Regions from separate parts of the Brevibacillus schisleri genome, predicted to be linked through region 2. Evidence: riboswitches for the same ligand, from Rfam matches in the RefSeq annotation. Region 2 holds a riboswitch; the other holds the start of a gene.
What was found. Region 2 has a riboswitch for cyclic di-AMP ahead of ACUUHJ_RS05625 (C40 family peptidase). Riboswitches for the same ligand answer to the same signal wherever they lie in the genome.

Region 1 (3,945 bases), 420 kb from region 2:
CATTAATGAACTGGCAAGCCGTCTCGTCCGTTACTCGCTTAATTTGCAAAAAGGCGAAAAAGTTCTGATCGAAAATACAGGCCTCCAACCTGAACTCGTTCGTGCACTTGTACGTGAATCATTTGCAGTTGGGGCTCTGCCTTTGGTCACCTTAAAAGACCAGGAAGTCATGCGTGCACTCTATCAAGGCACGAGCGAAGAACATATGGCTCTGATGGCAAAATACGAATATGACCGGATGAAGGACATGGACGCTTACATCGCCATCCGCGCTTACGACAACATCAACGAGTATGCTGACGTACCAGAAGACAAAATGGGCATTTACGCTCGCGTCCTGTATCAACCTGTACATACGAACGAGCGCGTTCCGAACAAACGCTGGGTTGTACTGCGCTACCCGAACAAGTCGATGGCGCAGCTGTCCAAAATGAGTCTCGAGAGCTTTGAGGACTTCTACTTCTCCGTCTGCAATCTGGACTACGCGAAAATGTCAGCTGCCATGACTCCGTTGAAAGAGCTGATGGAGCGCACTGATCGCGTACGCATCGTCGGTCCAAAAACGGACCTGCGCTTCTCCATTAAAGGAATCAATGCCATCAAATGTGACGGCAAACGCAATATCCCGGATGGCGAAGTATACACCGCTCCTGTACGTGATTCCGTGGAAGGAACCATTTTCTACAACGCCGCATCGATCTACAACGGCATTACCTTCAATGATGTTCAGTTCACTTTCAAAGAAGGCAAAATCGTAGAAGCGACCAGCTCCAATACGAAAGCATTGAACGACATCCTCGACACGGACGAGGGCGCACGCTATATCGGAGAATTCGCGATCGGCTTCAACCCGCACATCCTCCACCCGATGCTGGACATCCTGTTTGACGAAAAAATCGCGGGCAGCTTCCACTTCACGCCAGGGAATGCTTACACAGTAGCAGACAACGGCAACCGCTCCTCCGTTCACTGGGACTTGGTCCAAATCCAACGCCCTGAATACGGCGGCGGCGAAATCTGGTTTGACGATGTGCTGATCAGAAAAGATGGGCGCTTTGTGTTGCCAGAGCTGGAAGGCTTGAACCCGGAGAATTTGATTTAAGTGCAATGAATGAAAAAATGGGTTAGGGAATGAGGCTCCCTAGCCCATTTTCTATTGTTCAGAGAAAATAAAGTATGAGACTGATGCTGTGAGGCGACACTGTCAGCGGGCTTGAACACATTGGCCACCTCATATTCGACGACTTGGCCGAGCAGCAGGCTTGCTTCATTCAAGAGATATTCTTATTAATCCTACCAAATTTTACGGGTTTCTTTCACCGGTGAATCTCTGTTATTCTAGGTCATGCCAAACAAAACAGCCGAAACTTCCTCTCGAATGGAAGTGCGGGGGATCTTTTTTACTTGCAGATGAGAGATCTGCATGGGGTGAATCGCCAAAGTGCGTAGGGTTGTTTCCTCAATCCGAATCCGTCAACTAACCTCGTAGGCCAAAAAAAGGAGACGATGTGAATATGAAACGCCTTGGTACTATTGCAATCGCAACATTGGGATTGGGATTTGTTCTTTCCGGCTTTTCTAACACAGCTTCTGCCGCTACCACATGTCCGCAATACGGATATCAACCATATATGCAACCTGTCCAACCGCAAATGCAAGCACCTTACGCAGCACCAGCGAATCAACAGCAGCCAGCTCAACAGCCAGTAAAACAAGCTAACCAACAAGTGGATGCTTCCTCTGTTGGGAAGCAAGTAACTGATTTGGTAAACCAAGAGCGTGCAAAAGCAGGTCTGAAGCCAGTGGAACTGGATGCTTCCCTGAACAAAGTTGCACAAGCAAAAGCGACTGATATGTCCAACAACAACTACTTTGACCATACAAGCCCTACGTATGGCTCTCCATTTGACATGATGAAACAATTCGGTGTATCTTCTATGACCGCGGGTGAGAACATCGCCATGGGTCAACACACCGCTGAGGAAGTCATGAACCAATGGATGAACAGTGAAGGACACCGTCAAAACATCATGAATCCTTCCTTCACCAAAATCGGTGTAGGCTTTGTGAATGGATACTGGGTACAAGAATTCATCGGATAATGAAATTAGATATAAATGCCGAGTCCTCTAGCGGGGACCCGGCTTTCTTGTTTTTTCCCAGCCTTGTCTGGAGTGGCCTTTGAACATCTATCAATCTCCGTGAAAAGCCAACAGCTAGCTTTATACGCTTTATTCAGATTTACTTCCCATTTCTAGTTCGTTTGTCTTTTCTTCAACCACCGATTCCGCACCTTCTCGAATTTTTTCTACAACTTCTCCAGATTTGAGTTGCCTGTGCGAAGGGAGATCTAAAAATGTAGAAGCACGTTGATCGAGCCACAAGCTTTCCTCACCTTCCCTATCAGTTGCAACGAAGATAAACCCACCTGAATAACTAAAGTACGTAATGTTTGCATCTTCCCCGAGTGTATTTTTCATGTTCTCGTAAAGGTCAAACAATTCAGGACCAGTTTTTTCACCACCAGCCATGATTGGCTCTGTATCTGTTGCTATAACGATACCTTTTACTTCATCCTCTTCCATAATGAACGAAAGTTTTTCATCCGTTGAAGATAGTAGTCCTTGCATATTCGTATCGTTATAGTTACGTATTTTATCCGCTTCTGGTAAAACAGCTCCCTGAATCGAAAAGTTTGACAGGGTTACATTCCTACTCGATTTGCTTAAGGGGTAGTTCTCTTGGTTACGTGCCTGTTCCATATTTTTATATGCCTGTAATGCTTCCTTATCCCCTTGGTTAATAGCCCCAGCCCAAGTAGCTGATGATATTCCAGCAACAATTAGCGCACCTATCAATGTCCATGTGTATTTATTCATAACTCCCCCAAAGTTAATTCACTTCGATACAGGAATATTATACCATTTTTTAAAATCTCTATGAATTATGAAATAAAAAAATGGAGACATTGAAGCATCTCCATTTTTTTACTTTTGCCATCATTTCATCCATACGGCAACCTGACCTCAAAACACGTATGAATCAAATCACTTTGGACAGAAATCGTTCCCCGATGCTTCTCGACGATATTTTTGGCAATAAACAAGCCGAGTCCTGTGCCTCCTCCTTGATGCGTTCGCGCTTTGTCGCCTGTAAAAAACATTTCAAAAATATGCGGCAGCGCCTCCTCAGGTATCTGGTCGCCGTAATTCATGATTTGCACAACCACTTCATCGCCCTCACGATAAGCGTTCAAATCGATAAACTGGCCATCGCCCCCGTAGCGTATCGCGTTGGTCAGGATATTCTCAAATACGCGTGCCAGCAGCTCCCCATCTCCCACGATCACTAATTGAGCAGCAACCGTACACCGCGCGACGAGCTCATTTTTCTCAAAGGAAGGATACATCTCCTCATTTAACTGGACAAGCAATTCACTCAAATCAATGGCCTTTTGCTCGATGGTAACCATGCCGTAATTCATTCTCGTAATTTCGAAGAGCTCATCAATCAGCTTTTCCAATCGATGCGACTTGGTAAAAGCAATTGTCACATAATGCCGCATCTGTTCTTGTGGCAACTGCTCATCTCGCAAAATGAGATCGAGATAACCCAAAACAGATGTCAGGGGTGTACGCAAGTCATGCGCCAGATTCAAAACAAGCTGATCCTTGCTGCTTTCGGCGAAATCTCCTCTTTCTACCGCCTGTTGTAGCATTTCGCTTGCTGTATTAATATCCTTGGCGATTTCTGCAAACTCATCATTGGATGGAATATGGACATGCCGTGTAAAGTCTCCACTCGCGAGATAATGAATGCCCGTAGAAATCTCCCGAAAGTAGCCAGCATACCGTTTGGTCAGGAGATAGAAAAACAAGATCGCAATGGGAGCAAAGACAATCAAAAAGAAATTGATATCCCCCATCTCCTTGATGAAATAGCGAA
Region 2 (3,945 bases):
TGGCTTCAGTACAGATTGAACTTCGTCCAGAATTGCTGCCCGCAGCTCTTGTGGAAAATTGGCGAATGGCAGACCTGAGATAATGACATCTGCACTTGCAAGGTCCTGCTCCTCCAAGTAAGACCTAAGTTTAGTCGCTTCCTCCCTGATAGGAAGATCGGGAAAACGTGATTGAAGCATAGAGCGAAATTGGGAATCTCGTTCCACGAGCACGTACTGTGTGCCGGGATGCAAGCGCTGATAGATCGTTTGGGTAAATGCCCCTGTACCAGGTCCCAGCTCCAGGATCACATCGGTTGAAGCCCAATCGACGCTTTTCAACATTTGCTCACATAAAAAACGAGAGCTGGGGATTATACTACCGACGCGTCCAGGCTCAGCGATAAACCGCCGCAAAAAGACCAAGAAGTCCTGCAAGAATCGTACCTCCTAGGGGAAAAGCAGCCTGATGTACACAGGCTGCCGAATTGACACAATCTATTCTACACCTTATCCCCCAGTTCCTGTTGAATTAGGATTGTACTGGTTTGGCTACCGGTGTTTTCACTTCCTTAATGGATGCTTTGATGCTGGCAAGTTCTGCATCGAGATCATCCTTTTCCAGTTCAGACAAAGCGTTCTCCCAAGCGCGGTTCGTTTGACGCCATTGCCCGCTCATTTGCGCTTCTGCTTCCATGCGCATGACTTTCTCTTCCATGCGAGCGAAGCCACGGCCTGCGGACTGATTGCCGATACCGACAACTGCTTGATTGACTTGCTTTTGGGTACGAGCTACTTGTGCACGTGCCATCAGTGTGAACTTTTTCGCACGCATTTTATAGAACTCTTCCTTCAGCTCAGCCAGCTTCTCGCGCATTTGCGTAGCTGCCTCGGATGCTGACAGGTAGAGAGTTTCATATTCCGCTGCACGGCCTTCGTACTGCTTCTTGTCAGCGAGTGCTCGACGAGCCAACTCGTCTTCTCCTTCAGTCAAGGCGAGCTTGACTTGGCGATCACGTTTTTCGATCAGAGCATTGGCTTCGTCCAATTGCTGACGGAATTTCTTTTCCAGTGCAACCTGACGGGCAACCGCTACTTCAACTTGTCCGATTTCTACTTCCATGTCACGCATATATTGATTCAGCATTACTACCGGATCTTCCATCGAATCCAATGCATCATTTACCGAAGCTACTGTCAGGTCACGCAAACGTTTAAAGATACTCATTATTTTTTCCTCCTCATCATATCACATCATATTGTTCATCCAAAAGACTCTTGCGACATTGGCGTTACTGTGGGCGTCTTCTTACATCTCTCTCCCAAGTGTCCAGCGTATCTTCCTTTAATACTTTTTGGGCCCATTCACGCTCCCAAGCAGGTGGCGCTTGTTTAGGTTCTTGGCTGGGACGCAGTAAGCGATATCCCAGATAAATCACCCCAATGGCCAGAAGCGCGTGAAACAGTAGGTCAAGCTTGCCAATCAACATCAGGAACCCGAATAGGAAGACCAGGATTCCCCAAAAACGTGAACCGGTTTGTCCCATGATCTTTTTGGCACCGTATATCATGATCACGCCGGGAATGATAAACCCGAGCAAGTCTCCGATATCGATCCCCACCAGATCGAGAAGAACCAACCCACCGACTAGCAGCAGAACCAGCCCGAGTAGTACTTTGCCAGACCGTTCGCTCATTACTCGCTTACCTCCATTCGTTTTGCATGTGGTGCTTGTGGAACGTTATGCCCTTATTGTAGCCCTCGGTATAGGCTTCCCATAACGGGCGTGCGGTTGGTTTTTCCCTCCGTCCTTGGACGGAGACATTTTCCTGCCTTAATCGGACGAGCTCTCCCGCAAGGCAGGAATAAGCCCGCGTCGAAGGGCGGCTTGCACTGTCGAACGAAAACGTTACAGCATTTGACGGTATCTTTGTGACGAATATGTGAATGAACAGATAAAAAGAAGGAAAAAAAGGACTGGCGTAGAATCTTAGTAAGAGTGCGTGTAAAAAAACATCGAAAAATAGCCGAATTCCGCTTAGCGGAAACGGGGGAACCACGTTTTTGGGGTGAATGGTTGCTACTCCTAGCAGCCTAGGGCGTCCTTTCGACCGAACCCTTCAGCTAACCTCGTAGGCTCACGAAGGGAGCAGTTTCTTTTGCGCAAGATGGTTTTATCTTTATTTATGGCTGGATTACTTGCTATGGGGGCAGGCGCTGCACAGGCTGCTGAGGAGAATACTCTCCATGAAGTTGTCAGTGACTTGTACGGTACCCCTTACAAATCTTCCGGCTCGTCCAAAAAGGGCTTTGACTGCTCCGGTTTCACGCGCTACGTATTTGATGCGTTAGGTGTAGACCTGCCTCACAATTCTGCTTCCCAGTACGAATTAGGTACAGAGGTAGACAGAAAAGATTTGCAACCAGGCGATCTCGTATTCTTCAATACGAACGGTCGCAGCATTTCTCACGTGGGTATCTACATCGGAGACGGCACATTCGTGCACTCGGAATCTGGTCGTGGAGTCGTCAACACCAAGTTGAACGATCCATACTACTGGAGCAAGCGTTATGTAGGCGCCAAGCGTCTCAATGCTCCTGTTCTAGCGAAAGCAGAAACTCCGAATAAGGAAAAAGCGGTGCAAGCTGCATCGTTGCCGGAAAAACCAGCTAAAAAATAGTCATTCGGCAAAATAATAAAAGCCAGGGACACTACGTCTCTGGCTTTTTCTGACGAAATTTAGTACCTGGTCTAAAGAGGTACCCTCACATATTAGAACAACTTAATAACTTACGGGGTTTCTTCCCCTGATAAGGTCAAAGCATGTTATGATAGACAAGACCCATTCTTTGAATGGTATTCCTTATTAATAGAAGTAACTGGGGGTTGTTCCGGTGAAAGATCACATTTTAATTGTCGATGACAATCTGGAGATTATTGAACTGCTAGAAGACATTTTGGAGAACGAGGGCTTCAGCGTTTCTTCTGCTGAAAGCGGAGAAGATGCTCTCTCGTTGCTCAGCCAAGGTGAGCGTCCCAACCTGATCCTTTTGGATATTATGATGCCCAACATGAGTGGCTACGAGCTCTGCTCTCAAATTCGCCGTGAGTGGGATTTGCCTATACTGTTTCTCAGTGCCAAAGGAAAAGCGGTAGATAAGGTAGTCGGTTTCGAAATCGGCGCAGACGATTACATCACGAAGCCTTTTGATACAGAAGAGCTGCTCGCTCGCATTCGTGCCCACCTTCGTCGCTATGAGCGCATTCGCAAGCATACCGAAGAGCAGCCTGAGAAAGAAACAGCCTCTTCTCCAATTACGGTTTTGAAATTCAAGGACTTGGAAATTCATAAAGAAACGTATTCCGTATATGTATGTAACCAAAAGATCGAGCTCTCTACCAAGGAATTCCAACTGCTCACCTTCCTCGCAGAAAATGCGGGCATCGTCTTTACAAGAGAGCAAATTTATGACCGTGTTTGGGGATATGGTTATGGCTCCCTCAATACAGTGACGGTCCATATTAAAAACCTCCGTGAGAAGCTGGAAACAGAACGTCAATTCATTAAAACACAATGGGGGACAGGCTACGTATTTATCGGGGAGAAGCTTTAAATGAGCTTGCGCAATAAAATTTTTCTCTCCTTCATTGCCTTGCTCACACTCAACATTTTGTTGTTTAAATTTGTTTTTCAAGACATTATTGTCGCTCAACTCAAAAATGACCGGCATAATCAGTACCAGGCTGAGAAGGAAGCCGCTGAGAAGGTCATGCTCAATCAACTGCTTCTCGTCAGTAATTTCAAGGACCCAATCGAACGCATGGAGCTTGAGAAGCAGTTGCCAGACGACGTGATGTACCGCATGCTCGTGAAGGACGCCAATGGAAACACCATCTATAGCAAAACATCAAGCGCCTATAATTTAAAAATGCCTTCCCCCTCCTCATCAAGCCGTGGCGATTC

Region 1: it holds a riboswitch for cyclic di-AMP, as region 2 does, so the genes downstream of both, ACUUHJ_RS03635 (CAP domain-containing protein) here and ACUUHJ_RS05625 (C40 family peptidase) in region 2, are expected to answer to the same signal.

What each region holds. Positions count from the first base shown of each region.
Region 1 covers NZ_JBVNDM010000001.1:688,250-692,194, reverse strand. The annotation lists gene ACUUHJ_RS03640 (aminopeptidase) at 1-1,102, shown strand, start outside; cyclic di-AMP (ydaO/yuaA leader) riboswitch at 1,350-1,507, shown strand; gene ACUUHJ_RS03635 (CAP domain-containing protein) at 1,515-2,102, shown strand; gene ACUUHJ_RS03630 (hypothetical protein) at 2,232-2,879, opposite strand; gene ACUUHJ_RS03625 (sensor histidine kinase) at 3,005-3,945, opposite strand, start outside.
Region 2 covers NZ_JBVNDM010000001.1:1,111,729-1,115,673, reverse strand. The annotation lists gene ACUUHJ_RS05640 (class I SAM-dependent methyltransferase) at 1-417, opposite strand, end outside; gene ACUUHJ_RS05635 (PspA/IM30 family protein) at 512-1,207, opposite strand; gene ACUUHJ_RS05630 (LiaF transmembrane domain-containing protein) at 1,272-1,676, opposite strand; cyclic di-AMP (ydaO/yuaA leader) riboswitch at 1,996-2,135, shown strand; gene ACUUHJ_RS05625 (C40 family peptidase) at 2,140-2,661, shown strand; gene ACUUHJ_RS05620 (response regulator transcription factor) at 2,876-3,595, shown strand; gene ACUUHJ_RS05615 (sensor histidine kinase) at 3,596-3,945, shown strand, end outside.